One region of the Nocardia sp. NPDC050378 genome, then DNA from elsewhere that is predicted to be linked to it. Evidence: riboswitches for the same ligand, from Rfam matches in the RefSeq annotation. Region 1 holds a riboswitch; each other region holds the start of a gene.
The links. A riboswitch is a leader RNA that binds a small molecule or an ion and turns the genes downstream of it on or off. The one in region 1 is predicted to bind cobalamin.
Positions count from the first base shown of each region.

Region 2: another riboswitch for cobalamin. It lies ahead of cobN (cobaltochelatase subunit CobN); the one in region 1 lies ahead of AB0I35_RS26175 (iron ABC transporter permease).
Region 3: another riboswitch for cobalamin. It lies ahead of AB0I35_RS29555 (CbtB-domain containing protein); the one in region 1 lies ahead of AB0I35_RS26175 (iron ABC transporter permease).
Region 4: another riboswitch for cobalamin. It lies ahead of AB0I35_RS29405 (ABC transporter substrate-binding protein); the one in region 1 lies ahead of AB0I35_RS26175 (iron ABC transporter permease).

Region 1 is NZ_JBFAKI010000016.1:2,267-9,908, forward strand. It holds gene AB0I35_RS26150 (ABC transporter permease) at 1-1,085, shown strand, start outside; gene AB0I35_RS26155 (ROK family protein) at 1,111-2,307, shown strand; gene AB0I35_RS26160 (nitroreductase family deazaflavin-dependent oxidoreductase) at 2,340-2,768, shown strand; gene AB0I35_RS26165 (ABC transporter substrate-binding protein) at 2,773-3,807, opposite strand; gene AB0I35_RS26170 (ABC transporter ATP-binding protein) at 3,804-4,736, opposite strand; gene AB0I35_RS26175 (iron ABC transporter permease) at 4,733-5,764, opposite strand; cobalamin riboswitch at 5,797-5,920, opposite strand; gene AB0I35_RS26180 (ABC transporter substrate-binding protein) at 6,003-7,094, shown strand; gene AB0I35_RS26185 (ABC transporter permease) at 7,094-7,642, shown strand, end outside.
Region 2 is NZ_JBFAKI010000007.1:297,893-305,534, reverse strand. It holds gene AB0I35_RS18735 (nuclear transport factor 2 family protein) at 1-16, shown strand, start outside; gene cobG (precorrin-3B synthase) at 13-1,275, opposite strand; gene AB0I35_RS18725 (dihydrofolate reductase family protein) at 1,316-1,930, opposite strand; gene AB0I35_RS18720 (hypothetical protein) at 2,105-2,779, shown strand; gene AB0I35_RS18715 (MerR family transcriptional regulator) at 2,813-3,964, shown strand; gene AB0I35_RS18710 (MarR family transcriptional regulator) at 4,017-4,484, shown strand; gene AB0I35_RS18705 (SMR family transporter) at 4,557-4,877, shown strand; gene AB0I35_RS18700 (multidrug efflux SMR transporter) at 4,919-5,275, shown strand; cobalamin riboswitch at 5,297-5,423, shown strand; gene cobN (cobaltochelatase subunit CobN) at 5,457-7,642, shown strand, end outside.
Region 3 is NZ_JBFAKI010000022.1:12,990-20,631, reverse strand. It holds gene AB0I35_RS29590 (hypothetical protein) at 132-833, shown strand; gene radA (DNA repair protein RadA) at 913-2,313, shown strand; gene AB0I35_RS29580 (hypothetical protein) at 2,460-3,131, opposite strand; gene AB0I35_RS29575 (carbonic anhydrase) at 3,203-3,826, opposite strand; gene AB0I35_RS29570 (A/G-specific adenine glycosylase) at 3,917-4,786, shown strand; gene AB0I35_RS29565 (alpha/beta hydrolase) at 4,797-5,531, opposite strand; gene AB0I35_RS29560 (antibiotic biosynthesis monooxygenase) at 5,647-5,970, shown strand; cobalamin riboswitch at 5,997-6,146, shown strand; gene AB0I35_RS29555 (CbtB-domain containing protein) at 6,180-6,380, shown strand; gene AB0I35_RS29550 (CbtA family protein) at 6,371-7,141, shown strand; gene AB0I35_RS29545 (hypothetical protein) at 7,178-7,630, shown strand; gene AB0I35_RS29540 (OsmC family peroxiredoxin) at 7,635-7,642, opposite strand, start outside.
Region 4 is NZ_JBFAKI010000021.1:77,677-85,318, reverse strand. It holds gene AB0I35_RS29425 (fatty acid synthase subunit beta domain-containing protein) at 1-928, opposite strand, end outside; tRNA gene AB0I35_RS29420 (tRNA-Leu) at 1,325-1,406, shown strand; gene AB0I35_RS29415 (ATP-binding cassette domain-containing protein) at 1,476-3,695, opposite strand; gene AB0I35_RS29410 (ABC transporter permease) at 3,682-4,656, opposite strand; gene AB0I35_RS29405 (ABC transporter substrate-binding protein) at 4,667-6,244, opposite strand; cobalamin riboswitch at 6,259-6,428, opposite strand; cobalamin riboswitch at 6,583-6,788, shown strand; gene metE (5-methyltetrahydropteroyltriglutamate--homocysteine S-methyltransferase) at 6,951-7,642, shown strand, end outside.

The DNA of each region.
Region 1 (7,642 bases):
CGGTGTTCATGACGCAGGGCAATATCGCGAATCTGTTCACCCAGGGCGCCGCCATCGCGGTGATCGCCATGGGGTTGATCTTCGTACTGTTGCTCGGTGAGATCGACCTGTCGGCCGGGTTCACCAGTGGTGTGTGCGCGGCGGTGCTCGCGGTGCTGCTCACCGACAAAGGCTGGCCGTGGTATTCGGCGGTGCTCGTCGCGCTGCTCACTGGTGTGGTGATCGGTTCGGCCATCGGGGCGATCGTGGTGAAGATCGGAGTGCCCTCGTTCGTGGTGACCCTCGCGGCGTTCTTGGCGCTGCAGGGCGTGGCGCTCAAGATCATGGACAACGGGCGCAATATCTCCATCCACGACGAGACCATCCTCGCCATCGCGAACAAGAACGTGCCGCCGCTGCTCGGCTGGGCGATGTACGCGGTGCTGCTAGCCGGATTCGGGTTCGTGCAGTACCGGAAGTTGCGCGCGCGTACTCAGCTCGGGCTCACCGGCGAGAGTGCCGCGGTGGTGACGCTGCGGATCGCGGCGGTGGCTGTGGTCGCCGGTGTCGCGGTGGCGATCCTCAACGACGAACGCAGCCGCAACCCAGAAGTCAACTCGTTGCAGGGCATGCCGATCGTGGTACCGATCATCGTGGCGTTGCTGCTGCTGTGGACGTTCGTGCTCAACCGCACCTCGTTCGGGCGCCACATCTACGCGGTGGGCGGCAATGTGGAAGCGGCTCGGCGCGCGGGCATCCCAGTGGACCGGATCAAGATCAGCGCCTTCGTGCTCTGTTCGACGATGGCCGCGGTCGGCGGTTTGATCGCCGCGTCGCGAGCCAACTCGGTCGATCCGAACACCGGTGGGTCCGATGTGCTGCTGACGGCGGTCGGTGCGGCGGTGATCGGCGGCACCAGCCTGTTCGGTGGTCGCGGCCGGATGCTCGACGCGGTACTCGGTGCCGCCGTGGTCGCGGTCATCAACAACGGGATGGGCCTGATGGGCTACAGCGCGGGCACGAAATTCGTTGTGACAGGATTTGTTCTGCTGCTCGCGGCGGGGGTGGACGCGCTGTCGCGCAAGCGTTCGCTGCCAGGAAGTTGACCGACGACGGGGAAGGGAGGGCCGGATGAAAGCAGCACCCTCCCCGGACGAGATCCGCCGCCGGAATCTCGCGGTGCTGCTGCGCCACGTCCACGTGAGCGGACCGTTGTCGCGGGCGGAGCTCGCCGAGCGAATGGGCTTGAACCGCAGCACGATCCTCGCCTTGACCACCGACCTCGCCGCCGCGGGGTTGGTGCGGGAGGAATTGCCGGGACAGACGGGCAAAGCGGGGCGGCCGTCGCTGGTGGTGCGCCCCGAATCCGACCGGGTCTATGTCCTCGCGCTGGACGTGGGTGCCGACCGGCTCGCGGTGGCGCGCGTCGGTTTGGGTGGCGCGATCATGGACCGGTGCGAAATGCCGCGTGACACGGGCACTTTCGATCCGGACGAGGTGATCGCCGAACTGGCGCGGATGACGGAGTCGATGATGGACGCCGCGCATGAGGGTGCGGTGTGCGCCGGTGTGGGGCTCGCGTTCTGCGGGATGGTGCGCGAGCGCGACGGGGTGGTGCGGTACGGGCCCAATATCGGGTGGGTCGATGTGCCGGTCGGGGCGTTGCTGTCCGAAAGGCTCGGTGTGCCTGTCGCGGTGGGCAACAACGCGAACCTCGGGGCGATCGCCGAGCGGGAGCGCGGTGTCGGGGCGGGGGTCCGCGACCTGATCTACCTGCACGGTGAGGTCGGGATCGGTGGCGGCGTCATCATGGGTGGGGAACTGCTCGGTGGCGAAGGCGGGTACGGCGGCGAGGTCGGGCACATGATCGTGAATCCCGGCGGCCGGGCCTGCCGCTGCGGCTCGCGAGGCTGTCTGGAAGCCGAGGCCGGTGAGCTCGCCCTGATCGCGGCGGCCGGTCGCAGCGACCTGACCGGCCGGGCGGCGGTGGCGGCGATCGTCGACGCGGCCGCGCGCGGCGACGCCGACGCCCGCGACGCGCTGCACCAGGTGGGGGACTGGCTCGGGTACGGCGTAGCCAACCTGGTCAACGTGTTCAACCCGACCATGGTGGTGTTCGGTGGGGTCCTGCGCGAGATCTACCTGGCTGCCGCGGCGCAGGTGCGCAGCAGGCTGGCGGTCGACGGGTTGCTGGCGGTCCGCGAGCGGGTCCGGTTGCGCACCTCCGCCCTCGCCGACGACGCCCCGCTCGTCGGCGCCGCCGAACTGGCCTTCGCCGAGCTGCTCACCGATCCGTTGCAGACCCTGGCCCGCGCGCAAAACGCCTGACCTGGGTGCGAGCACCGAGTAGATTTGCCGATATGCCAAGTGACCTGCAGCTGAAGATCATGAACGGCGTTCACCGTGCCCTGCTCGCTGTCACCGGTGGGCGGATCGGCAAGACCGTGATGGGGATGCCGTCGCTCGAACTCACCACGATCGGACGCAAGTCGGGTCAGCCGCGTTCGGTGATGCTCACGGCTCCGATCCTGGAGGAGGACCGGATCGTCGTCGTCGCCTCGCGCGGCGGCGATCCCACCCATCCCGCCTGGTTCCTGAACCTGCGCGACAACCCCGAGGTCGAGGTCGCCGTGCAGAACGGTCCGCGCGAGCCGATGATCGCCCGCGTCGCGACGGAAGCCGAACGGGCGGACCTGTGGCCGCAGGTCGTCGCGACGTACAAGGGATACGGCGACTACCAGACCAAGACCACCCGCGAGATCCCGCTGGTGCTGCTCACCCGGCGCTGACCGGTCAGCGCACCGCGTCGTCGGCGCGCGGGACCACGGTCGAGGCGGGCACCAGGTTCCAGGCCTCCAATTGCTTGCGGATCTGCTCGGCGGCGTCGATATTGAGCGGTCCGCTCGTCCACAGGGCGTAAGGCAGATTGAAAAAGCGGCTCTCCCGCACCGCCCGCAGGTTGTTGATGCCGGGTTTGCCGCGCAGTATGTCGACCTTCTGTGCGTAGGTCTGGCCGGGGTAGTCGACGAACATGACGGCGTCGGGGTCGGCGGCTGCCAGGCGCTCCCAGGAGACCTTGGTCCAGGTGTCGGCGACGTCGTCGAGGATGTTGCGGGCGCCCGCCGCCTCCAGAATCGCCTGGGGCGCACCGAATTTCCCGCTCGAATAGATGGTGTCGGTGCCGCTGTCGAAGAGGAAGACGGTGGGGGCCTTCGCCGGTTTCGGAGCGGCCGCAAGGGCCGCCAGCCTGGTGTCGAGATCGGCGGTGACCTCGCCTGCGCGGGCGGTGCGGCCGGTGATGACACCCAGATCGGTGAGATCGGTGCGCAGCGCCGTCCACGGTTCCACGGTGCCGCGCGCGGCACCCCCGTCGGCCTGGCGGCAGCTCTCGGTGAGTACGTAGGCGGCGATGCCGTCTTTGCGCAAGGAGGCGGGGGTGAGGTTGCTCGCCTCGTCGTAGCCGTAGCTCCAGCCGGCGACCATCACGTCGGGTCGTTGGGCGAGAACCGTTTCGCGCGAAGGATATTCGGGGGCGACGTCATTGAGGCCGTCGACGATCTCGGCGCCGTAGTGGGCGCGCAGGGTGGCCGCGTCGCGTTTGACACTGGAGACCGCCGCGACCTGATCCTGGGCACCCAGTGCCAGCACCATCGAGATGAGATTGCCGTCGTTGACGAACATGCGCTGTGCTGGTGCCGGGAAACCGGTCTCCACACCGCAATTGCGAACCGTCACCGTGGTGGTGGATTCGGCGGCGGTGCCGGTGCAGGCCGCGAGTACGGCGGCGAGTGCGGTGGTGGCCAGGATCCGGCCGGGGTGCTTGTTCATCGTCGTGCCTCTCGCGGGGTGATCAACAGGTGGTCCTCGCCGGTGACCGGATGCCGGACGCGGTTGGCGTCGACACCGAAGACCTCGGCGACGACGGCGGGGGAGAGCGCGTCGGCCGGTGGCACGGGTGGGCGGGCAGAACCCTTGTGCAGCACGATGATCCGATCGCAATAGCGGTCCGCCAGCGACAGGTCGTGCAGGGCGGCGACCACCGTGCGGCGCAGACCGCGGACCAGGGTGAGCAGTTCGAGCTGGTGGGTGACATCGAGGTGGTTGGTCGGCTCGTCGAGGAGCAGGACCGGGGTGTTCTGGACGAGTGCCCGGGCGAGCAGGACGCGTTGACGTTCGCCGCCGGAGAGTTGTCGCACGGGTCGCTCGGCGAAGCCGTGCAGGTCGACCGAGGCCAAAGCCTGTGTCACGCGCTGCTGTTCGCGCGGTGCGCCGAGACCCCACGGCGGGAGATACGGCGTGAGGCCGAGCGCGACGACCTCGCCGACCAGCATGTCGTCGGGTGGGATCTCGTCCTGCGCCACCAGGGCGACGGTCGCGGCGCGGCGGCGGGGGCGCAGCTCGTGCAGGACCTCGTCGTCGACGAGTACCCGGCCCGAACGCGGCCTGTGCACGCCGGACAAGGTGCGCAGCAGGGTGGTCTTGCCGCTGCCGTTGGGCCCGACGATCCCGATGGTTTCGCCCGGCTCGATCGAGAAGTCGACACCTTCGACAACGATGCGTCGACCGATCGCGCAAGAGAGGTCGTGCACACGGATGCGGCCAGCTGCGAGGGGAAGTGGCTCGGTGGCAGGCGTTTCCGGTCTGGATGTGTGCGGTTCGGCGCCGGAGCGCGGGTTCGGTCCGAATGCCTGCGGCTCGTCGGGCGAATGCGTGTCGGGTCGGTGGGTCTGCGGGCTCAGCGGATGTTCGTCGTTCATGAGGTGCCGAATCGGTAGCGGCGCCTGCCCATCAGCAGCAGGAAGGTGGGGGCGCCGATGAGGCCGGTGAGGACACCGACCGGAATCTCGGTGGGGCGCACCAGCACCCGGGTGGCGGCATCGGCGACCACCAGGAACAGTGCCCCGCACAGCGCGCAGGCGGGCAGCAGATCACGATGTCGTGGGCCGACGATCATGCGCGCGGCATGCGGGACGACCAGGCCGACGAAACCGATCCCACCCGACACCGCCACCAGCACACCGACGAGCACCGCGAGCAGCACGAACAACCCGATCCGCAGGCCGGTCACCGGTACGCCGAGGGAGGAGGCGGTGTCGGCGCCCAGGGTGAGGGCGTCGAGCCAACCCGCGATCGCGACCAGGATCGTGGCACAGAGCGCGACGACGATCAGCGGGAGGGCAAGGGTCGACCAGTCCGCGCCCGCGAGGCTGCCGAGCAGCCAGAACAGCACCGATTCGGCGGCGGCGGGATCGGTGCTGCGGAACACCAGGTAGCTGCTGCACGCGGCGAAGGCCGAGCCGAGCACGGTACCGGTGAGCACCAGCCGCAACGGGGTGAGTCCGCCCTGCGCCAGGGCGATGAGGAATACGAGGGTCGCCGCACCGAAAGCGCCGGCCAACGCACCACCGGACAACGCCCATATGCCCGCCCCCGCGAACAGGCCGGAGGTGATGACGGCCGCCGCGCCGACGGCCGCGCCGGAGGAGACACCGAGCAGGTAGGGGTCGGCGAGCGGGTTGCGGACCAGGGTCTGCATCGCGGCGCCCGCCACCGCGAGACCGGCACCGACCACGGCGGCGAGGATGGTGCGCGGGACGCGCAGCTGCCAGACGATGGTGTCGATGCCGGGGTCGGTGGGGGTAGTTCCGGTGAGCCGGGCGCCGAGAGTGTCGAGCACCGCGCGCACCGGAACGGTCTCCGCGCCGAAACCGGTGGCGGCGATCATGGCGACCAGCAGCAACACCGCGAGCACGGGTAGTGCGAGCGAGATCCGTGCACGGATCATCGCGGCTTCTCCAGAGGCAAGGCGCGGCCCTTTCAGAGGGTGCCCGGCGAGGGAGGTCTGACTTTCGCCGTGAGGCGATCACAGTGGCGCGACCGTCCCGGAATTGCACCGGATTCCCGCACCCACCGGGGATGACCCACCGACTGTAGCGTGGCACCGGGTGCCGGCACAGCGCCGGGTTCGGCTCACGGTAAGGCAAAGGGTGTTCGCCGGTTTGTCCGGTTGCTTGAATCCGGGTATGTACCGACCGAACACCTCTGCGCACGGCCTGCGTGGCCGCGTCACCGCCGCCTTCCTCGCGGTGGCCACCGCTGCGACTCTCGGCCTGACCGGGTGCGCGGGCGGCGACGACAAACCACTCGGCACCCCCGACGCACCGCTGCCGACCGATGTTCCGCCGGGCACCACCCTCGTGGTCGCCGACCAGCAGGAGCGGTTACAGCACGCGCTCCGGCTCTCGGGTGAGCTGGACAAGCTGCCGTTCAAGATCGAGTTCGCGAATTTCGTCGGCGGGCCCGCGATCCTGGAGGCCTTCCGGGCCGGCGCGGCCGATGTGGGCCAGGTCGGTGACGTACCGCCGATCCACGCACTCGCGGCGGGACAGGACGTGCCGATCGTCGGCTCGTACCAGACCAATCCGCAGGCGCTGAAACTCGCTGTCGCCCCGGGCTTGTCGATCACGAAGCTCACGGAGTTGAAGGGGCGCAAGATCGCCTACGCCGAGGGCACCGCCCAGCAGGCGGCGGTGTTGAAGGCGCTGAGCAAGGCGGGTCTGAAAACCGGTGACGTGCAATTGATCCGGTTGCAGCTCGCGGAGTTCCTCGACGCGGTGCGCACCGGACAGGTCGAGGTGGCGCCGCTGATCGAACCGAATGTGACCAGGTTGCTGCGCACTCCCGGCACGTCGCTGATCCCGGATTCGGAGACGAGCGGCATCTACAGCGGGCTCGCCTATGTGTACGCGCGACGTGCCGTGGTGCAGGATCCGGCGAAGGCGGCCGCGACCCGGGCCCTGGTCGGCGCGTTCGTGCGGGCATGGCACTGGACCAACACCCACAGTGCCGAATGGGCCGAGGCGTACTACGTGCGCAACCAGAAGGTGAGCCCCGACGACGCGCGGCGAATCGTGGAGTCGCTCGGCACCTATACGTTCCCGCACCTGGACCAGCGGCTGGTCGCGCGTCAGCAGAGCACGATCGACGCGATCGATGCCGCCGGTGAGTTGCCGAGGAAGATCACCGCCGCCGACGGTTTCGACCTGCGTTTCGACGCGGCGGTCACCGAGGCCGTCACCGCGAGCGGCGCGGCCTTCGCCGGGGCGGTGAGCTGATGGCGACCCTCGAAGCCGGTGTGTTGCGGCGCGTACGGGCACACCGGACCGGCGAACCCGAATTGGCTCCGCGTGGACGCGGTAAGCGAAGGCTCGGCCCCGGCAAGCCCATTCCGTTCGGTTTCGCGCTCGGTCCGGCGTTACTCGTCGGCGCGTGGGTCGTCGGATCGGCCACGGGTGCACTCGATCCCGAGACATTGCCCGCACCGTGGACGGTCGCGCGGACGGCGGGGGAGTTGATCGCGGACGGGCGACTGCAGTCCAATCTGCTCACCTCGCTGCAACGGGCGGTGATCGGGCTGGTGCTCGGTGTGGTGATCGGGGTGGTGCTGGCGCTGATCGCCGGGTTGAGCCGAATCGGGGAGGCGCTGGTCGACGGCCCGGTGCAGATCAAACGCGCCATTCCGACGTTGGCGCTGATCCCGCTGTTCATCGTGTGGTTCGGGATCGGTGAGGAGATGAAGCTGATCGTCATCACGACCAGCGTGCTGATCCCGATCTACCTCAACACCCATGCGTATCTGCGCGGTGTGGACGCGCGGTACGTG
Region 2 (7,642 bases), on a different contig from region 1:
CGCCGAGCTGAACTAGTCCGGGCGGTCGATGCGGTACCCGCCTTCGGTGGCGACGACATCGGTGACAGGTCCGGCTGGGCGGCCACAGCGCCGTTCGCAGCCCGACCAGTGTTGACGGCCGGTCGCCACCACGTCGGCGGCATCGAGGCCTGACTCGGCGCGGTCCGCCGCGTCGGCGGGAAGGGTGCGCTCGGCATCGCGGCCAGGCTCGGCTGTCGCGGGATGCCCCTCGGCCAGGTCGGGTGGTTCGTCGCCGAACACGCGCCCGGTTTCGATGGCCTCGGTGAGATCGGCGCGGACATCGGTGTGGGACTTGGCGCAGCCGGGGCGGCCCGCGCAGGCGCTCACCTGTAACCACGGTGAGCCGGCGTCGAAGATCAAGCCCATCGGCGCGAGCACCCGCACCACCGTTTCCGCGGGGCCCTCCTCCAGGTCGGGTAGCACCACACTGCGCCATGGCGTGAGGAACACGGGGCGTTCGACGGCGGCCAGGAATTCGGCGACCCGCGCGGGCAGTGTGCCGAGCCGAACACCCGCGCCGAGGGTGACCAGGCCGTTATCCTGTTCGAGCCAGCCGATCGGAATGTCATGTGTCGCACCGAGTTCCAGGCGCGCACCGGCGGGGGAGCGGTCCAGGGTCTCGGTGACCTTCTCGACACCGCCGGGGATCTCGTGCAACCGCCACTGCCCCGATTCCGCACGCAGGTCGAGGAAGCCGCGCGCTGCGTCGAGCATGACCGTGACGGCCTCGTCGGGAGTGACGCGGATGCCGGTGTCGGTCCCGGCGAGCAGCAACGCGAACTCGTCGCCGACGGCCTGGATCCCGATATCGCCGCGCAGGGTGCTCACGTCACCGCGGCCGTCGTCGAGGGTGAACAAGACCCGGCCTGGCAGGCCCGCCAGCGCGGCATCGGCCTGCAAGCCCACATCCAGGTCGGTGGCCAGCCCGTGTACATCGGCAAATCCACCCACCCGCCCGGACAGCGGTGAGGCGACGATATTGCGGACTCGCTCGTGCGTGCGGCTCGGCAGCAGGCCCGCTGTGGCCAGTCGGGCGGCCAGTTCGTTCGCGTTCCGTACCCGGCGCAACTGCACATTGCCGCGGGAGGTCAGCTCGAGGTTCCCGTTGCCCAGGTCGTGTGCGGCCTCGGCGAGTACCTGCACCTGGCCGGATTCCAGTCGTCCGCCGGGAACCCGGATCCGCGCCAACGGCCCGTCCGCGGCCTCGTGCAGCCGCAGAACCCCTGGGCAAGAATCGGGAGCGCTCCTGGTCATGATTCCCCAGCCTACGACCACCGCCGGGAGCGATCCGGCGTCAGGGCCGGGTGTAGTGCAGCGACACGGCGCCCGAGTCGGTTAGGGTGGTCGCGGCGGCGAGGCGCCAGGTCGACGCGTAGTTGTCGGGGAGCAGGCGCAGGCCGCCGCCGAGGGTGGTGGGGACGATGGTGAGGTAGAGGTCGTCGAACAGGTCGGCGCGCACCAGACACTGAATGATGCTAGCGCTGTTGGTGATCAGGATGTCGCGTCCGGCGGCTGCTTTGAGCGCGCGCACGTCGGCTTCCGGGTCGCGACCGATCCTGGCGTTGGTCCAGTCGGCCTTGTCCAGGTCGGACTGGTCGAGGGTGGTGGTGAAGACGACTTTCTCGACCTTCGCGAGCCATTCACCGAGCTCACGGGTGCGGGCGGAGCTGGCGGGGTCGGCGGTGATGCCCGGCCAGACCGCGGTGAACCCTTCCCAGTTGGTGCGTCCGAGGACGACGGTGTCGGCGCCGCGCCAGATGCCCTCGTAGGTGATCTCGGTCTGCGGGCTGGTGATGTAGTCCATGCACCAGCTCATGTCGTCGCCGGGACCGGTGCCGCTGTATCCGTCCATGGAGACGGCGACTTCGGCGACGACTCGGCGTCCGGTGCTCTGCGGGGTATTCGACATGGGCGACATCCGTTCTCGTTCGGTTGCTAATTCAGAGGAACAGACGCCACAACGTGGCCGAACTCATCGGTGATCCGCGCCGCGCTCGTGTTTGCGCACCAGAAGGAAACGGTATCCGCCTAGTGTGAGTGGCGGATCGCCGCCGGAGCAGTGCCGACAGGAGAGGTCAACCGCATGCTGCGTGAATTCGTGGACAAGCGTGTAGTTCCCGCGCTCGACAAGGTCGCCCATGCGCAGGCACCGGTGGTGCGGCGCTACGTCGACTGGCTGGGGAGCAGGCACCCCGACGATTCACCGGTGGAACTCGTGCAGCGGCTGTCGCGCCAGTACCTCGTCGTCGTCACCGCCAGCGGCGTGACGGTGGGGCTCACCGCCGCCGTACCCGGTATCGGCACGCTGATCGGCCTGGCCGCCACCGGTGTGGACACCGCCGTCTTCGTGGAGGCATCCTCGGTGTTCTCGGTGGGCGCCGCCGCGGCGTACGGCATCGCGCCCGAGGATCCGCGCCAGCAGCGATTGGTGTCGAAGGTGGTGCTCGGCGAGTCTGGCACGAAGGTCCTCGAACAGACCGCGGGTCACACGAAGGGCCAGTGGCTCGCCGTGGTCACCGACCACATTCCCGGCCTGGCGAGCATGCCCGACGGGCCTGCCAAACGGTTCATCGTCAACTACCTGGTCAAACGCGGACTGCTGCTCTTCGGCACGCTCATCCCCGCCGGGATCGGCGCGGTGATCGGCGGCTACGGCAACAACGCCCTCGGTCAGCTGGTCATCGCCAACGTCTACCGCCACCTGGGCACCGGTTCGCCCGAGATGGTCGCCGCGGGCACCCGCGACGGTTCGTCTTGACCTTCGAGTCACTGCAACCCCGATCATGAGCCGGTGCCTGACACCGAACTGATCACCATCGGAGCGTTCGCCCGCGTCTGCGGACTGAACGCCAGCGCCCTGCGCTTCTACGCCGACGCCGGAGTCCTCGTCCCCGCCCTGGTGGACGAGGACTCCGGCTACCGCTACTACACCCCCGACCAGGCCGGTCCCGCCTGCCTGATCCGCCACCTGCGCGCCGTCGACATGCCGTTGCCGACTGTCGCGGCGGTGCTCGCCGAACCCGACGCCGCAAAGGCCGCCGCCCTCCTCGACGCCCATCTCGCCGAAATGCACTGCCGCCGAAGGGAGTTCGACGCCGCAGCCGCCGCCGCTCATCGGGCGCTCGGCGTGGACCCCCGGCCGTTGCCGGACCGACGTGACCACGGCGCGGTGCCCGGCACCGAACCCGACCAGGCCGTGCGGGTCGGCGGTCCGGCGCTCGCGGCAGCCATCGACCAGGTCTCCACGGCAACCCGCACCGATCCGGCCCTGCCCGTGCTCGACACCATCCTGTTCGAGGCCGGCCCCGACGAACTGATCCTCACCGCCACCGACCGCTACCGGCTGGCCTCGCGAACCCTGCGCCCGATGGCCTCGGCGACGGCCGAGTGGTCCGCGACCATCGATGCCGCCGAACTGCGTGCCACCGCGTCCTGGCTGCGCCGTCAGCACACGGTGATCCTGCGTCCCACGCCCGATTCCGTCGAATTCCGCACTGCCACCGAGGATTCGGCGGCGAGTCAGCGCTGCCGCCGCTCGCCCGAGGAATTCCCCGACTACCGCCGCATGCTGGCAGCCCTGCCCCCGACCCCGACCAGGGCTGTCCTCGACCGCGCGCACCTCCTGGAAACACTGGAACGCGCGGACTCACCGATCGTGACTCTGCGCTTCGATTCCCCGGACACGGCCACGATCTCGGTGCCGAGCCCGGACGCGTCGACCCAGGACGGCACGCCGAACCCGCCCACCGAGCTGCGTGCGACGGTCTCCGGCCCACCGATCAGCGTCCACTTCGCCGTAACCACCCTCTACCCGGCCGTCGCGGGCGCGATCGGCCCCGACATCATGCTCGACCTGTCCGTCCCCGACCTCCCCGCCCACATCCGCTCCGCCGACGACGGCGACCTCCGGACCCTCGCCATGCCCTGCGAACCGGCCCCTTGATCGCTCGACCTGCCGGGTTGTGGCCCGGCAGGTTCACCGCTACGTTAAGTGCATGCACAAGCATGAACTTACGGAAAGGGGAACCCCCTCGGTCGGCGACCCGGTCGAGGGCTGGTTTCGTGCTTCCGCTCTTGTCGCGACCGTCGATTCGGGTCTCGGCAAATGGCTGACGCTGCACCACGGCATCGGCCTCACCGAGTACCACGCGCTCCGGCAGCTTGCCGCCGCGCCGGACAAGGAGATCCGGGTCAGCGAGCTGGCCCATCGGATCGGGTTGAATCAGAGTTCGGTGACCCGATTGCTGGGGCGGCTCGAGGCAAGAGGGTTCACGCGGCGGGACTTGTGTTCGGAGGACGGGCGCGGTGTGTACGCCGTGATCACCGAGGAGGGGGAGGTGCTGGTCAGGGACGCGCGCGAACCCTTCCAGCTCCAGCTGGAACGTCTGCTCGACGACGCCGAAGAGCTGTCACCGATGTTCGACGCGCTGCTCGCGCGCCGAACGGGGAACCGGGACTCCTGAACTGACCTGACATGCCGCAGAGGTCTTCCGCTCGGCATATATATGTATGTACATCCATAGAAAGGTATTATCGTGAACTGGCTCTACCTCGCCATCGCCGTCGTCTTCGAGGTCACCGTCGCTCTGGCGGCCGGAAAAGCGAAGGGTTTCACCGACATTCGATGGACCGTCGCCACCCTGGTCAGCGGCGCGATCGCGACCTACTTCCTGAGCCTGGCGCTGCTCACCTTCGACGTCGGCGCCGGCTACGCGATCTGGACCTCCCTGGCCGGTGTCGGAATCGTCGCTCTCGGCGCGGTGCTGTTCGGCCAGCGAGTCGACTGGCGCAAGGCGGTCGGCATCGTGATCGTCATCGGCGGTGTCGTCGGCCTGCAGCTCAGCAGCGGCGCCTGAGCAACCTCGTCCCCGACCACTTCTCACCGAAAGGCCGAACAATGTTCACCCACAACCGCACTCCCGCCACCGCCTGGCTCGTCCTGCTCCTCGCCGGCGCCTTCGAAGTCGGATACGCCCTCGCCGTCGGCGGCAGCCACGGTTTCACCGTGCTCACCTGGTCGCTGGTGGCGATCGTCTTCTTCCTTCTCACCCTGTTCGCCCTCAGCGTCGCGCTGAGAACGATCGACGTGGGCATCGGCTATGCCGTCTGGGCGGGCATCGGCGCGGTCGGCGCCGCACTCCTCGGACCGGTGTTCTTCGAGGAAACGCTCACGCCGCTCAAAGCGTTCTGGCTCGCCGTGGTGATCGCGGGAGTGGTCTGGCTCAAACTCGCCGACCGCGCCGAAGCCGCCTGAGCGACCCCGGACGCGGGCTGGAAAGTTGCGGGCGCGGCCGGGCCAGTACCATCGACTTGCTCGGCGGGCGTCGAGGAAACCGGTGGAAATCCGGTGCGGTCGCGCCACTGTGAACAGCCAGACCCTCTCCGGCGAGCACCGCAACCCGATGGGCGCGTCAACCCGAGGAAGGTCTCACCCTGTGATCCTGCTGCTGTCCACCTCCGACACCGACCTGCTGAGCGCCCGCGCGAGCGGCGCCGAGTACCGGTGGGGCAACCCCGCCCGGCTGCTGGTCGAGGATCTCGGGCAGCTGCTCGACGGCGTCGACCTGGTGATCGTGCGTATCCTCGGCGGCAAACGCGCCTGGGAAGAGGGCCTGGACGCGGTGCGGGCCAGCGGCATTCCGATGGTCGCCCTCGGCGGCGAGATCGCACCCGACGCGGAACTGATGGAATGTTCCACCGTGCCGGTCGGTGTCGCCGCCGACGCCCACAACTATCTCGCCGCGGGTGGTGCCGACAACCTGCGTCAGCTCTACAACTTCCTGTCCGACACGGTGTTGCTCACCGGTCACGGATTCGAGCCGCCGGTCCAGCTGCCGACCTGGGGTGAGCTCGAACGCTCGGCGCGCATCCTCGAACCGCACGCCCCCACGGTCGCCGTCGTCTACTACCGCGCCCAGCACCTGGCGGGCAACACCGGCTACGTCGACGCCCTGTGCACGGCCATCGAAGCCAAGGGTGCGCGCGCCCTGCCTGTGTACGCGGCGTCGCTGCGGACCGCCGAGCCGGAACTGCTCACCCTCCTCGGCCGGGCCGACGCCCTGGTGGTCACCGTGCTCGCCGCGGGCGGCAGCAAGCCCGCCACCGCGTCGGCCGGTGGCGACGACGAGGCCTGGGACGTGGCCGCGCTGGCCGCCCTCGACGTGCCGATCCTGCAGGGCCTGTGCCTGACCAGCCCGCGCGCCCAGTGGGAGGCCAACGACGACGGCCTGTCCCCGCTCGATGTCGCCACCCAGGTGGCGGTCCCGGAGTTCGACGGGCGCATCATCACGGTGCCGTTCTCGTTCAAGGAGTTCGACGAGGACGGTCTGTCCACCTATGTCCCCGATCCCGAACGCGCCGCCCGCGTCGCCGGGATCGCGGTGCGTCACGCCCGCCTGCGTCATATTCCCAACGGCGACAAGCGGATCGCGCTCATGCTGTCGGCCTACCCGACCAAGCACGCGCGCATCGGCAACGCCGTCGGCCTCGACACCCCGGCGAGCGCCATCCGGCTGCTCACCGAAATGCGTTCCGCCGGTTACGACCTCGGCGACATCGCCGAGATTCCCGGCCTCGCCGAAGGCGACGGTGACGCCCTGATCCACGCCCTGATCGCGGCGGGCGGCCAGGATCCCGACTGGCTCAGCGCCGAACAGCTCGAGGGCAATCCGATCCGCATCGGCGCGACCGTCTACACCCGATGGTTCGAGTCGCTGCCCGCCGACCTGCGCGAAGCCGTGGTCGAGGCGTGGGGGCCGCCGCCGGGCGAACTGTATGTGGACCGTTCGGCCGACCCGAAGGGCGAGATCGTCATCGCCGCACTGCGTTTCGGCAATGTGGTGCTGATGGTGCAGCCGCCGCGCGGTTTCGGGGAGAACCCGGTCGCCATCTACCACGATCCCGATCTGCCGCCGAGCCACCACTACCTGGCGGCCTACCGGTGGCTGTCGTCGGCCGACGGTTTCGGTGCCGATGCGATGGTGCACCTCGGCAAGCACGGCAACCTGGAATGGCTGCCGGGCAAGACCCTCGGCATGTCCGCGTCCTGTGGCACCGACGCCGCCCTCGGCGATCTGCCGCTGATCTACCCGTTCCTGGTGAACGACCCCGGTGAGGGCACCCAGGCCAAGCGCCGCGCCCACGCCACCCTCGTCGACCACCTCATCCCGCCGATGGCTCGCGCCGAAACCTACGGCGACATCTCGCGCCTGGAACAACTGCTCGACGAGCACGCCAACATCTCCGCCCTCGACCCGGCCAAACTGCCCGCCATCCGCCAGCAGATCTGGACCCTGATGCGCGCGGCCAAGATGGACCACGACCTCGGCCTGGCCGAACGCCCCGACGAGGACGTCTTCGACGACATGCTCCTGCACGTCGACGGCTGGCTCTGCGAGATCAAGGACGTGCAGATCCGCGACGGCCTGCACATCCTCGGCCAGGCCCCCGAGGGCGAGATGGAACTCGACCTGGTGCTGGCCATGCTGCGTGCCCGCCAGCTGTGGGGCGGCGAACAGAACGTCCCCGGCCTGCGAGAGGCGCTGGGGCTCAGCGAAGCCGGAGACGAGGCACGGATCCGCGTCGACGTGGTGGAGGCCCGCGCGCGCGAGCTGCTCGGCGC
Region 3 (7,642 bases), on a different contig from region 1:
CTGTTACTTCCGTACCCGCGCGTCGCGAGCCCCGACGCCACGCGCGCGAAGCGAACTACTACGCTGCCTAGTTACTACCCTCCGGTCCCCGTGTGGAACGGAGTGAGCCCGGTCGACATGGAGGACAAACCGTGACTGCCCTGAAAGCTGTGACCGCCCCGTCGGCGCGACGTCGCATGGTGACGGTTGCCGCGCTCGCCGCTGCCGCGGGCATCGCCCTGACCGGCTGCAGTGCCGGCCAGCACACCCAGACCTCGTCGCAGGACGCCGCCATCAACGGCAACCATGCCGACGTCGGCGACATCTCGCTGCGCAACGTGCACATCGTGTACCCCGAGGCGGCGTCGGAGCACCAGAAGGGCGGCAAGGCCGTCCTCGCCCTGTCGATCATCAACGGCAGCGAGACCATCACCGACGAGCTCACCAGCGTGAGCACCGACCTCGGCCCGATCAAGATCACCGGCCCGGCCGGTGGCAAGTTCGAGCTGAAGCCGCAGGAGACCGTGCTGGTCGGCCCGCCGAGCGTCACCGCCGCGGCCGAGACCGGCGATCACCACGGCACCACCACGGCCGCGCCGACCACCACCGCGGCACCGACCACGGCGCCGGGTGGCGGCAACTCGAGCGCCAGCGATGCCGCTGCCGAGCCGGCGAGCATCGAGATCACCGGCCTCACGGAGAACATCACCCCCGGCCTGACCTACACGGTCACCTTCAACTTCAAGGACGCGGGCACCGTGCAGGTGGCCGTTCCGGTCGACGCCGCCACATCCGAGCGCGTCGAGAACGAGAAGTCCGGCCCGGCGCCCGAGGGCGCGGGCGGCGGTCACTGAGACCAGCAGCCGGGAAAAGCCGTCGCGAACTTTCGCGGCGGCTTTTCTTGTTGTCGGACCCGATCCGTAGGGTGCGCGTGTGGCCAAGACCAAAGCTGTTTTCCGTTGCACCGCGTGTTCGCACGAGGTGTCGAAATGGGTCGGCAAATGTCCTGATTGCGGTGCGTGGGGCACCGTGAACGAGGTGGCGGTCTCGGCCGCCGCGGCAGCGCCGGGGCGCAGGGCCATGCTGCCGAGCACGGCCGCGGCGCCGCTGTCGCAGATCGACGCGAAGGTCACCCAGGCCAGGTCGACGGGGGTGAGCGAACTCGACCGGGTGCTCGGCGGTGGGGTGGTGCCGGGATCGGTCGTGCTGCTGTCGGGTGAACCGGGCGTCGGCAAGTCGACCCTGCTGCTCGAGGTCGCGTTCCGGTGGGCCGCCCAGCGCGACGAGACCGCGCTGTATGTGACGGCGGAGGAGTCGGCTGGGCAGGTGCGCCTGCGTGCCGACCGGACCGGCGCTGTGCACGACCGGGTGTATCTCGCGGCCGAATCGGATCTGTCGATCGTGCTCGGGCACGTGGAGCAGGTGCGCCCGACGCTGCTGGTCGTCGACTCGGTGCAGACGATGCTCGCCCCCGAGGTCGACGGCGTGATCGGCGGTGTCACCCAGGTACGCGCGGTGACGGCGGCGCTCACCTCGCTGGCCAAGGCGAGCGGGATCGCGGTGCTGCTGGTCGGACACGTCACCAAGGACGGCAATGTGGCCGGTCCGCGCACGCTCGAGCACCTGGTGGACGTGGTGCTGCAGTTCGAGGGCGACAAGAACTCCTCGCTGCGCATGGTGCGCGGCATCAAGAACCGCTTCGGCAGCGCCGACGAAGTGGGCTGTTTCGAACTGCACGAGGACGGCATCGCCTGCGTCGACGATCCGTCCGGCTTGTTCCTGCATCACCGCACCGATGCCGTGCCCGGCACGGCGGTGACAGTCGCGATGGACGGCAAACGTCCGCTGGTCGCGGAGGTGCAGGGACTCACGGTGAAGACCGAGATCCCGCAGCCGCGTCGCGCGGTGAGCGGCCTGGACTACAACCGGGTGGCCATGGTGCTCGCGGTGCTGCAGAGCCGTGGACGGGTATTCCTCGGCAAACACGACGTGTACGCGGCGACTGTCGGCGGCATGCGCCTGGTCGAGCCGACCGCCGACCTCGCCATCGCCCTGGCCATCGCCAGCGCCGAGGCCGATATCGCCCTGCCCGCGGGCTGGGTGATCCTCGGTGAGGTCGGCCTGGCGGGCGAGGTCCGCAAGATCACCGGGCTCGGTCGGCGCCTGGCCGAGGCCGAGCGATTGGGCTTCACCACCGCCCTGGTTCCACCGGGTTCGGAGAAGTCCAAGGTCGGTTCGATGCGCATCCACGAGGTCGGCGACCTGCGTTCGGCGCTGCGTTTGGCCGAACTCCGCAAATCCCGGGCACCTCGCGAGCCGGTGGCCGTGGAATAACTCCGGCAAACCGCGCTTTCCGGTCGAATTCGGCATTTCGGCGGTAACAGCCGTTGACACGGTCGTCCGTCCTGCGAATTCTGCAAATCAGCCGTCTTGGACATGTGATTTACAGCGCATCCGCATAATGCCCGGTCGGACGGTATTCAGTCGGCCAGGTTGAACGGTTCGGCCGCGCTGCGGATGGAACCGAGCTGTGCGACAACCATGTACGCGCCCGCCGGAACCGGCAACCGCTCCCCCGCGCATTGTGGCTGGGACGTGGTGCCGAACCAGGTGCCCTTGTACGACAGCTGTTCGCCCGCCTTCAGGGTCTTCACCTCCGGCGGCCCGTCCGGGGTGCAGTCGTTGCTCGCCCACAGCCTGCGCTGCCCGTCGAGGGTGAAGACGAGGAACTGCGGGCCCGCGCCGAGATCGCGCGAGCACGCGGCCGTGGAGATGTTGGTGATCACGGTGCCGAAGCCCGGCTGGTCACCCACCCGGTAGGTCGGCTGGTTGACCGTCACCTTCAGCGCCAGCGACTGATCGCTGCACGGCTGGGCCGCGGGCTCGGGCACGGCGGACGTGGTCGACGCCGCCGCCGACGTGCTGGTCACCGAACTGCTCGCCGCCGCGCTACTGGTCGCACTGCTTATCTGAGGCGTGCTCGCGACCGTCGTCGAGGACGCGGCCGCGCTCGAACCGGACGAATCACCACCGCGCGCCACCAACGTGACCAGCCAGACCACGATGGCGAGCGCGACGATGATGACGCCGATGGCGAGCGCGCGACGACGCCAGTAGATCTCCGGTGGCAGCGGTCCATTCGGTTCCAGCACGCTTCAAAGGTAAGCGCAGCGCGCGAGGGCGCGCTCGATGACCTCGGCGTGTCGGGCGCGTACCGCCCGATTCAGACCGTCTCGCCGATATTGCCGACCACCCGGCGCAGGTGCGCGCGCCCGTCCGACAACTGGTAGGTGACGCTCGCGATCGCGCACTGACCAGTGGCGACGCGCTGGGAGATGATCATCGAGCGCTCCATGAGCAACTTGCTGGTCTCCACCACGTGCCGGGCCTCGAGGTCGTCGACCGTCGTGAGCCCTTCGCGACGGCCGAGCAGGATCGAGGGGGTCACCTTCTCGACCACGCTGCGGATGAAGCCGCCGGGGACGGCGCCGCCGTCGAGCGCGTCGATCGTGGCCTTCACCGCGCCGCAGCTGTCGTGGCCGAGAACCACGATCAGCGGCACATTGAGCACCTCGACGCCGTATTCGATCGAACCGAGCACCGAGGCATCTACGACGTGGCCCGCCGTGCGCACCACGAACATATCGCCGAGGCCCTGGTCGAAGATCAGTTCCGCGGCGACGCGTGAATCGCCGCAGCCGAACAGGATCGCGTGTGGTTTCTGTCCGCCCACGAGCTTGGCTCGGTCGGCCGCCCCCTGGCTAGGATGCAGCAGAGTGTCGTTGACGAAACGCTCGTTGCCCTCGCGCAGCGACTTCCAGGCACTTATCGGATTAGAACCAGGCATACCGACCATTGTGCACACGCTATCGGTTACCAGCGAGTCTGCGCTGTTACGCCTCGGCAAAGTCGGCCTGGCAGAGATGGAACGGAAACAGTGAGTATCGACGCCGAGGTCCTGCTGGATTGGTTCGCCGAGCGGGCGCGCGACCTGCCGTGGCGGCGGCCGGAGGCGACCGCCTGGCACATCCTGATGAGCGAGATCATGCTGCAGCAGACACCCGTGGTCCGGGTGGAGCCGATCTGGCGGGAGTGGGTGGCGCGCTGGCCGGTGCCCTCGGCGATGGCGGCGTCGTCACAGGCCGAGGTGCTGCGGGCGTGGGGCAAGCTCGGTTATCCGCGCCGGGCGCTGCGGTTGCACGAGTGCGCGCGGGTGCTGGCCGCCGAGCACGGCGACGTGGTTCCCGCCGATGTCGACGTCCTGCTCGGCCTGCCGGGTATCGGCGCATACACCGCGCGGGCGGTGGCGTGTTTCGCGTACGGGCAGCGAGTTCCGGTGGTGGACACCAACGTTCGCCGCGTGGTGGCGCGAGCGGTACACGGCCGTGAACCCGGTAACCCGTCCTCGCGCGACCTCGCCGAAACCGAGGCGCTGCTGCCCGTCTCGGTGCCGCGGGCGGCGAAGTTCTCGGCGGCGCTGATGGAACTGGGCGCGCTGGTCTGCACGGCTCGCAACCCCGACTGCGGCAACTGCCCGCTGCCGCGCTGCGCCTGGGTCGACGCGGGCAGGCCGGCCGCCGAGGTGGTGCGCAAGGTGCAGAAGTACGAGGGCACCGATCGCCAGGCGCGCGGCAGGCTGCTCGACGTGTTGCGTGATGCGTCGGGTCCGGTCGAGCGGGTGCGGCTGGACATGGCCTGGGCGCGCGACCCGGGTCAGCGCGCCCGCGCCTTGGATTCCCTGCTGGTCGACGGGCTCGTCGAGCAGACCGAGGACGGCCTGTTCGCCCTGGCCGGCGAGGGAGCCTGAGACCCGGCACTCAAACCCGTGCCAGAAACCGTTCGACGTGCGCGCGGTATTCCTCGGGCCGCTCATCGTGAATCAGGTGCCCCGCCCCGAGGACTCGCACGTACTCCGCGTCCGGATGCACCTCGGCCATCGTCCGCATCTGCCCCGCCGGGGTGATGGTGTGCTCGCCCTCGATGAGCAAGGCGGGCACGCGCAGCGATTTCCATTCGTCCCAGAAGTCGCGCGTTCCCCATTCCTCGGAAATCGCGCGGAAGGTGTCGACCTCGCCGTGCAACCGGTAGCCGCCCGAGTCGGTGAACGCCCGCAGGAAGTACCGCCCGGCCACCGGCCCGAAATAGTCGAGCACGGCCCGGGCGTCGGGGAAGGGTTGCGGCCAGGAGTGGATGAGTTCGGCCCAGTGCGCAGCGGTGCGGCCGGTGAAGTCCGGTGCGATGTCCTCGACGACGATCGCGCGGACCCGGTCGGGGTGGGCCGCCGCGAACACCCACCCGTGCAGCGCACCCATCGAATGCCCGATCACGATCATCGGTTCGGTGATCGCCGCCGTGTGCTCGGCGAGGTCAGCGACGAACGCCTCGGTAGTGAGCTCCGCGGGCGGAACGCGGCCGTGACCTGCGGCATCGAAGGTGTACACATGTCCGAGCGCGCGCAACCACGGCACCTGATCCGACCAGGTACGCGCACTCCCCATCAGCCCGTGCAACAGCAGAATCGGCACCCCGACCCCACCTTCGTCGTACAACACCCAGCCGATTGTGCCAGCTCGAGCATCGGTTTTCGGCCGCCTCGAGCCGGACTGATCGGAGGGGTGCGACGAAGGAGCACCCGGCCCGCGGCGCCGGCCGCCATAGACTGAGCTCATGGCTGTTGTGAAGATCAATGCGATCGAGATTCCCGAGGGCGCGGGCCCGGAGCTGGAGAAGCGGTTCGCCGCGCGTGCTCACGCGGTGGAGAACTCGCCCGGGTTCCTCGGCTTCCAGTTGCTGCGCCCGGTAGCCGGTGACAACCGGTACTTCGTGGTGACGCAGTGGGATTCGGAGGAGTCGTTCGCCGCGTGGCGTGACGGCCCGGCCCGCACGGCGCACGCCGGTCACGGTGCCGACGGCGAGCGGCCCAAGCCGGTGTCGACCGGTGCGTCGCTGCTCGAGTTCGAGGTCGTGCTGGACGTGCCCGCGAAGTCCTGATCCGGGCGTTTCCCCTGGATGTATTGACGCGCGCTGGCAGCGGCTGTCACAGTTCGAGGGAAATTACGCGAGGGTGCGCGGTAATCCGGTGAGATTCCGGAGCGGTCGCGCCACTGTATTCCGTGCCGGATTCCGGTGCGGACAGCCAGACATCGGCACCCTCGCCTATCGCTTCGATCGCGGGACGCGCATCCCGGAGGAGGACCCGAATGGCTATCGCGCATTCACCCAGCCGGTCTACCGGCCTCGACACCCTGGCTACCGTGCTGGTCACGGCCGGTGTCGTTCTTCTCGCACTGCTCACGCTGTACCTGGTCGGTTTCGACCAGGGGGCCGTCTCGCGTAGCGGGATGTTCCTGCACGAGCTGATGCACGACGGACGTCACCTGCTCGGTGTCCCGTGCCACTGACCGGATCCTTCAAAACCCTGCTGTTACGTGGCCTGCTGGCCGGTCTGATCGCCGGCCTGCTGGCCGCGACAGTGGGCTATTTCATCGGCGAACCCCATATCGAGGCGGCCATCGCCATCGAGGAGGCCGGGTCCGGCGGGCATTCGCACGGGACCGTCGAGGACCAGGCGCACGACGAAGAACCGCTGGTCAGCCGATCTGGGCAGCAGGCGGGTCAGTTTCTCGCGCTCGCCCTGGCCGGAATGGCGTTCGGGGCGATCTTCGCCGCCGTTGTGCACGTGGCTCGCCGCTTTACCGCGCTGAGCGGGCCCCGATTGTCGCTGACCACAGCGGGTTTCGCGTGGGCGGCGATCGTCGCGGTGCCGTTCTTCAAGTACCCGGCCAATCCACCGGCGGTCGGCGACCCGGAAACCATCGATCAGCGCACCTGGCTGTGGGTGGCCGTTGTCGTGCTCGGCCTGCTCGCGGTCGCGGCGGCCGTCGCGGCCTATCGCGCGCTGGCCGGGCAGCTCGACTCGTTCCGGCTCGTTGCCGCGGTAGCCGCGTTCGTGCTGGTCACCACGGTCGGTTACGTGCTGCTGCCGGGCGTGAACGAGGTGTCCGACGACTTCCCGGCGACGCTGCTGTGGCAGTTCCGGGTGGCGTCACTGGCCGAAACCGCCACCCTCTGGGCGGCTTTGGGACTGGTGTTCGCCGCGCTCACCGAATGGTCCAGCGCGCGTAGCACTCCGGTAGCACGCGAGGTCGCTACCTCCGGGTGATCCTCGTGAGTACCACGAGAGGGCAGTGTCGGCATCATGACCGACACTGCCTTCTCTGTTTCCGTCGCCCGTCCGGGGGCGGTGCGCGTGGCCTTCGCCGGGCTGGTCACCGCGCTGGCCGCCGGGGTCGCCGAGGGACTGCTGCGCGCCGGACGCGGTGGGACCGAATTCGGCGCCACCGCAACGGGTCTGCTGCCCCGGCTGGCCATCTACCTGGTGGTGCTCGGGGTCGCGATGCACATGGCCAACGGCAGCCGGGTGTCGCGGGCCCTGCTCACCGTCGGTATCGGGATGATCGGGCTGGTCTCGCTCATCATCGAACCGCTGGCGGTACTGCTGTCCACCGACGACTTCGGCGCCCTGTTCGGTGAGCTCGCGCCCGATTCGGCTGTCCTCGTCGCCTGCCGGGCGGTGCACATCCTCGCGGTGGTGATCGCGATTCCGGCGATGTACACCCCGGCAGCGCACCGCTGGTTCACCCAGCGGTGAGTGTTCAGATGA
Region 4 (7,642 bases), on a different contig from region 1:
GCTCACACTGACGGGCCCAGCCCGCGACCACGTCGACCGTCTCGGCCAGTGCCGGATGATGGAAGGCGACGTCGACGGTCACGTCCTCGAAGACAGGCGAGAACACCGCGCCACCACGGATTTTCGCCTCGCGCTCACGGTTCTGCTCCTCGTGCAGCTGCGCGCAGCGCGCCCGCACCCGGTCGAGCTGCGCGGGCGCGCCCGACAGCACGACCCGCCTGCGCCCGTTGCGGATCGACACCACCGCGGCCTGCGCCGGTTCGACCCCTTCGCTCACCTCGGCGACGATCGCGCGCAACTGCTCCGGATCGACATTCGACACCGCGACCATCGGCGAGCGCTCCCCCACCGGCATCAGCCCGCGCCTGCGCGCGATCAGACCGGCGGCCGCACCGACGAGCTGGGCAATCGCCAGCAGCTCCGCGTCGCGCGTGCCACCGGCCCGCACGGCCTCGGCGGCGAACAGTCCCTGGGAGTGCCCGATGACGGCGACCGGCGCGTGTTCGGCCGGGTCGAGACCCTGCAGCCGCAGTGCGCGAATCGCCGCGAGCTGGGTGAGCAGCACGCCGGGCATCGAAACGGCCGCCGAACGCAGTACCGCGTCGGCAGGCGCCGAGGACGGCTCTTCCGGCTCGTCGAGTTCGCTCTCGAGCACCCAACCCATGGGGTCGAACCCGCCGGGACGCACCATCAGCAACTGTGTGGCAACCGGATCGACCAGCGCCGCGGCCTCGCCGACCAGCGCCGTCAGCTCCGATTCCAGCGCGCTGTCACGCCCGATCTCCTCGAGCTCACGCAACCACTGCGCGCCCTGCCCGCCGAAGGCCAACGCGTACCCCGCGCCACCGCGCAACTGCTCGAGCAGCGACACGCGGACACCCGTTGCCCGGCCACGACCTTCGGCTTTCGCGGTCGACTCCGTGCCCATCTCGGTGCTCTCGTTGATCGTCAAGTCGCTCGACTTCCTTCTCCTGGCGCTCCGCCCACCGACGGCACGCACACGTATCCGGCAGCCCCTCGGGCCTGTTAGAAGCCACGATCGCACAAAATCATGAGGAAAGCCTCACGTTTGCCGCCCCCACGGCAGCTACCACCCAGTATTTCCGCACGCCCGTACCACTTTATTCTGAAACATGACCCCGCCTCATGTTTGAACGCGCAGGTGAGGCCCTACTGTCCGTTTGCAAAACATGAGTGCCCCTCATATTGAGCTTTATCGAATCGTTATAATCCCAGGTCGTGTTACCCACCAGTACGCCACGCCGCCCCAACGCTTGGGAGAGCCCGATTCGCCCGGTAGAGTTTGGACGGTCGTACACATCCAGCGCGAGTGGCGAAATTGGCAGACGCGCCAGATTTAGGTTCTGGTGTCCACGGACGTAGGGGTTCAAGTCCCCTCTCGCGCACTTCTCTTGTTCATCGGTGCCTCGGGTCCGCACCTCGACCGCTACCGGCAGCGTTCTTCCCCGACGCGGTCAGCCGGACAGGTGAACCACCTTGTCTGCCAGACGCTCGATCACGGTGTCCTGGTGGCTGATCACGATCAGTGCCAGCCCTGCGTTGCGTAGTTCATCGAGTAGATCGATCACCGTTCGGCGCGTGTGCGGATCGAGGGCGGAGGTGATCTCGTCGCAGATCAGGACGCGGGGTTCGGCGGCGAGTGCGCGGGCGATGGCGACCCGCTGGAGCTGGCCACCGGAGAGTTGGCTGGGGCGGCGGGTGGTGAGGTGGTGGTCCAGGCCTACGTCGTCGAGGAGTCGCCGGGTCCGCTCGGTGACGGCGAGGCCGTCGATGCCGTGGAGTAACCGCAGGGGTCGACCGACCTGGCCGCCGATGCGATAAGCGGGGTTCAGCGAGGTCGCGGGATTTTGCGCGATCAGTTGGATGGCGCGACGGTGGTCGAGCGACCGTCGATCGACGCGGGGATGCACGCGGCAGCCGTCCAGTTCGATTGTCCCGTGCACGGGTTGGTGTAGGCCGACCAGCGCGCGGGCCACGGTGGTCTTGCCCGCGCCCGACCGACCGGAAATGGCGACGCATTCGCCGGGGTGGAGCGCGAACGACACCCCTTCGACCACCGGTTCGGCGTTCCGCCGGTGCGTCACAGTGAGACCGTCCACCTGCAAGACGGGCTGGGTCGCGAATGGGAGGCGCGGCACACGGGTCACCGGGGAGGTGGCGGCGACGCGGTCGCGGTAGCGAGTCATCGAAACCACCCGGCCCCGATCCAGTTCCAGCACATGGTCGATCAGCGAGGACACCGCGGTGAGGTCATGGGTGATCACCAGCAGAGTGGTCGAGGTTTCGCGGCGAATTCGGTGCAGCGTCTCGAGTAGACGGTCGCGGGTGCGGGAGTCGAGGCCGGTGGTCGGCTCGTCGAGGACCAACAGCGCCGGATCGCCCAGCAGCGCCATCGCCAGCAGAACCCGCTGTTGCTGACCACCGGACAGTTCGTGGGGAAATCGTCGCGCGAACTCGCGATCGTCGGGAAGGTCTACTCGACGCAATGCTTCGGCGACGGTGGCACGAGTGGTGGATGTGCCGCGAGCCCTGGCGATTTCGGCGATGGCGGTGCCGATGCGCAAGGCGGGATTGAGTCCGGTGGCCGGGTCCTGGGGGACATAGCCCACCGTGCGGTGTCGGTCGCGACCGCCGATACCGACGGTGCCAGAGGCCGAGAGCCCGGGGGCAAGCGCCCCGAGTACGGCCAGCGCCAAGGTCGTCTTGCCCGCACCGGACGGGCCGATCACGGCTACGCTTTCCCCCGCGCCGATCGTGAACGAAATAGATTCCAGGACAGGAGTTTTGTTCGCATCGCGGACAGTGAGCCCAGCGACCGACAGTCCGGTACCGGTGCCGTCGAACCGCGGCGGTTCAGGTGCGGAGCGACGGTGCTCGGTGCCGAACGCGTGGTCGGTGACCATGTTGACCGAGACCACCAACACCATGATCAACAACGCGGGCGCGAGCACCGACCACGGTTGCAGCGCGAATCCGGGGCGGTTCTCGGTGATCATCAGCGCCCAGTCCGAGGAGGGCGGGCGCAGGCCGAGACCGAGGAATCCACTCACCGCGACCAGCGAGATCGTCGCCGACATCCGCACGCCCGCATCGGCGAACACCACCGACCGCAGATTGGGCAGCACCTCCACCACCCCGAGCCGCCACAGCGGTTCGCCTCGCGCACGCGCGGACTCCACATACCCGGTGGCGGCGAGTTCGAGGACACAGGTGCGCACGATCCGGATGATCCAGGGCACCGATGCCAGGGCCGCTGTCACCACGATGGCCGCCGGGCCCGGCCCCATGGCGGTGGCGATCACCGCCAGCAGCAAAAACCACGGGACCACGATGATCGCGTCGACCGGCGCGGTGATCCAGCGATCCCAGGACCGCCGCAGGCCCGCGAAGGCACCGAGCACCAGCCCGAGCGCGTACGCCACAACCAGGGCGAGCCCAGCGGTCGACAACAGCGCGATGCCGCCGTGTAGCACGCGCGAGAGCACATCCCGTCCGACCACATCGGTGCCAAGCAGATGCCGCGCCGACGGTGACTGGAACGGCGCGGCGGTCGGGACGGTCGGCGAATAGGGCGCGAGGACCGGTCCGAACACGACGAGGAACAGTACCGCCACGGCGACAGCGAGCCAGCCGGACCGTATTCGCCTGCGCCCCTTCCTCTCACGATCCGTCACGGCCCACCTCCCGCCGTGCTCTTGGACTCACCGCGAGGGTGAGCAGATCCGCGACGAGGTAGATGACGATCCCGACGGCCGCCAGTAATACTGCCGCCGACTGGACGAACGGGAAATCGCGAGCCTCGATGGCGCGCAACAACTCCTGCGACAGACCTGGATAGGAGAACAGCGTCTCCACCACCGCGACGCCCCCGATCAACCCGACCACCGTACCCGCGAGTGGATGAATCGAGGCGGACACGGCGTTGGGCGCGACGTGGCGCAGCATCAGCCGCACCCCGCCGACACCGTTGAGCCGAACCGACCGGATATAGGGACTGGCCATCACCTCGGCCGTCTGAGCGCGCACCATCCGCACCGGATGCGGGGACAGCCCGATGAGCAGACAGGTCACCGGCAACACCAGGATCTCCGGGCGGGTCAACGCACTGACCCCGGTCGGCAGCAGCGAAACGGCGGGCAGCAGCCCCAGCGACAGCGACACCGTCGCCACCAGCAGCACACCGAAGACGAACGAGGGCACCGACTCCGCCGCCAGGGCACCGACGCTGATCACGCGGTCGGTGCGCGACCCGGCCCGCGCACCGGCGACCAGCCCGAGCGTGAGCGCGGCCGGAACCAGCAGGACGGCGGTGACCACGGCGAGGGTGACACTGTTGACCGCGCGCCCGAGCAGCACATCGCGCACGGGTCGACCCGAAATCAGCGAGGTGCCGAAATCGCCCTGCGCGAACCCGATCAGCCATTCCGCGAAGCGCACCGGAGCCGGACGGTCGAGGCCGAGCTCGGCGCGCAACGCGGCGAGTTGCTCGGGAGTGGGGGCGCCACCGCCGGTGCGCGAGAGGATCACCGTCGCCGCGTCCGAGTCCAGTACCTCGAACAGCGTGAAAACCACCAGCGCGACAGCACAGAGCACACCGAGCCCGCCGACGACGCGCCGTGCGGTGTAGGCGATCACGACCGGCGGGTCATTGCTCGGCCAGCCAGGTGGTCGCGTAGTTCGCCCAGTCGTCGGTGCCGGGCACACCGTCGCGAACACCACCCACGAAGTTCTTCGCCGCGTCGGGCCGCTTGGCGAAGCTGAAGAGGATGTAGCCGCCTTCGTTCCAGAGTTGTTCTTGCAGTTCGCGATACAGTTCGGCGCGCCGAACCGGGTCCATCGCCGCACGCGCCTGCGCGAACTCGGCATCCCAGTCCGGGCGCCGCCAGCCGGTGCCGTTGCTCGGTGAGTCGCTGGTCATGGTCTGGCCGTAGAAGTAGTCGAGACTGTAGTTCCACCAGCCGACATGACTGAGCGGAGCCTTACCGCTGACCTGCGAGAAGTAGGTGTCGGCAGGTACCGACTCCAACTTGATCGTGATACCGGCGGCTTTGGCCTGCTCGGCGAACAGTGTCGCCGATTCGAGCATGCCCGGTGAGCCGTCGGCGGTCGGCAGCGTCACGGTCAGCTGCTCGTGCCCCGCCGCGCGCAAAAGCTCACGCGCACGCTGCGGATCGTAGGACCGTTGCGGCAGCGTGTCGTGATAGAACGGGGCGCCTTTGCCGTAGATGTCGTTGCCGACCTCGGCGTATCCGTAATACACCGACTCCACCATGGCCTCGCGGTCCACCGCCAACCGCATCGCCTGCCGTACTCGCGGATCGTCGAACGGCGCTGTGTCCACTCGCATTTGGAACGCACCCATCAATCCGGCCGGTGGCACGACCACCGTGACGTTCGGATCGTCGGCCAAGGTGCTCGCCTGCAGGTACGAGATCTCGTGTGCCACTTCGGCCTCCCCGGACAGGAAGGCGTTCACACGCGCTTCGGTCTCGGCGATCTGGATGATCTCCACCTCGTCGAGATACACCGGTCCGTCCCAGTAACGCTCGTTGCGGCGCAACAGGGTGCGGTCACCGGGCGACCACCGCACCAGCGCGAACGGCCCGGTGCCGACGGGCAGTTCCGAGCCGTCGATGGTGCCCGTGCCGTCCTTGACGATGTAGCAGTACCAGCCCGCCAGCACCGAACCGAAGTCGGCCAGCGGTGTTTTCATGGCGACCACCACGGCGAGGTCGCCGTCGGCGCGGGTGCGCGACATGTCGACCGCGGCGAGATCCCCCGACGAGCTCTTGGCCGGGTCGAGCATCCGCTCGAAGCTCCAGAGCACATCGCGCGAGGTCAGTGGGGTGCCGTCGCTGAAAACCACGCCGGGGCGCAGAGTGATCCGCCACTCGCTGCCGTCGGCGTTGGGTTCGAGCGACTGCGCGAGGCGGTAGCGCAGGGTGAGGTCGTTGTTGTAGGCGACGAGCTTGTCCCAGACGTTCTTCGACACCGCCCCGCCCGCCGAACTACCGGCCTGATGCGGGTCGAGCACGTCCGCGCTCGCCGAACGGCCCGCGATCACTGATCGCAGACGACCGCCAGGCCGCGGCGGACCCAGCGCAGCGCCCGATGGACTGCCCGGCGAACCGCAGCCGGTCGCGATCGCGCCGAGCGTGAGCGCGCCGGCGAGCAGGAAGGTGCGACGGCCGAAACCTGACCGTGCCGATGTGGAGTTGTCCATAGCCATCCTCGTGGGTGATCCCGATACGCGGGCGCAGGTATCCTGGCTCCCGGATCGACGCTCCCCACCGGCCTTCCAACCTGGGTAGGTCGTGGCCATGAATCGGCGGATCGCTCCTCGGTGACAGTTGCGGGACAGCCCCGGATTCGCACCGGTGTTCCCTACGCCCGGGTCAGACCTTACCGTGGCCTCCCGTCGCACCTCCCCGACATGCGGCGCACGGCGACTGCCGCGTTTGCCGATGACGTGCTTCACCATTGTCGGTGGAGTTCCTTGGCCTAAGATGGTCGGCGCAGCTGGTTCACGTTCACCGTGCGGAGTCGGAGCCCCGAACTCCGGTGATCGTGTCGAAACCGGACACCGGAATACCGGTGTCCGGCGAGAGGGAACCCGGTGGGAATCCGGGACTGTCCCGCAGCGGTGAGTGGGAACGACCGCCGTCAACGAGCACTGGGCATCCGCCTGGGAAGCGACGGCCACTAGGTCGGCCGAATCAGGCCGGTGCCCGCGAGTCCGAAGACCTGCCCGCTGTGCCGGACACGCCGTGTCCGGCGGCCTTCGCCTCGAGGATTGGGCGCACAGACCGACAAGCGACCCGCCGGACTCACCGGAACGGGCGCGTGAGCTCGCCTCGCACGCCCCCGCGCGGTCGGCGGTCGGTGCTACCCGTGACAGGCCAGGGCTATCCGCATCCGCACCGGAGACGATGACCATGTCCGTTTCATCCAGCTTCTTCACCGCAACCGTTCTCGGACTCCCCCGCGTCGGGCCGAACCGTGAACTCAAACGCGCCACCGAGGCCTACTGGGCAGGCACGGCCGACGCCGAGCACCTGCACACCGTCGCCCGCGAACTGCGCCGCAGCGACCTGACCGGCCTCTCCGCCGCAGGCCTCGACTCGATCCCCGTGGGCACGTTCTCCTACTACGACCAGGTGCTCGACACCGCCGTGCTGTTGGGCGCGCTGCCCGCTCGCGTCGCCGACATCGCCGACCCGCTCGACCGGTACTTCGCCGCCGCACGCGGCACCGACACGATCGCCCCGCTCGAGATGACCAAGTGGTTCGACACCAACTACCACTACCTCGTGCCCGAAATCGACTCGGCGACAGAGTTTTCCCTGAATCCGGACAAGTTGTTCGCCGAGCTCGCCGAAGCCGCGACTCTGGGGATTCCGGCCAGACCGGTCGTCATCGGACCGCTCACCTTCCTGAAGCTGGCCAAGCACGCCGCAGGCGCGCCGCTGGACCGCCTCGCCGAGCTCGTGCCGCTCTACCGTGACCTGCTCACTCGTCTGGCCGACGCCGGGGTGGAGTGGGTCCAGATCGACGAGCCGATCCTCGTCACCGATCTCGACGACGCCGAGCTGGCCGCCGTCCGCGCCACCTACACCGAGCT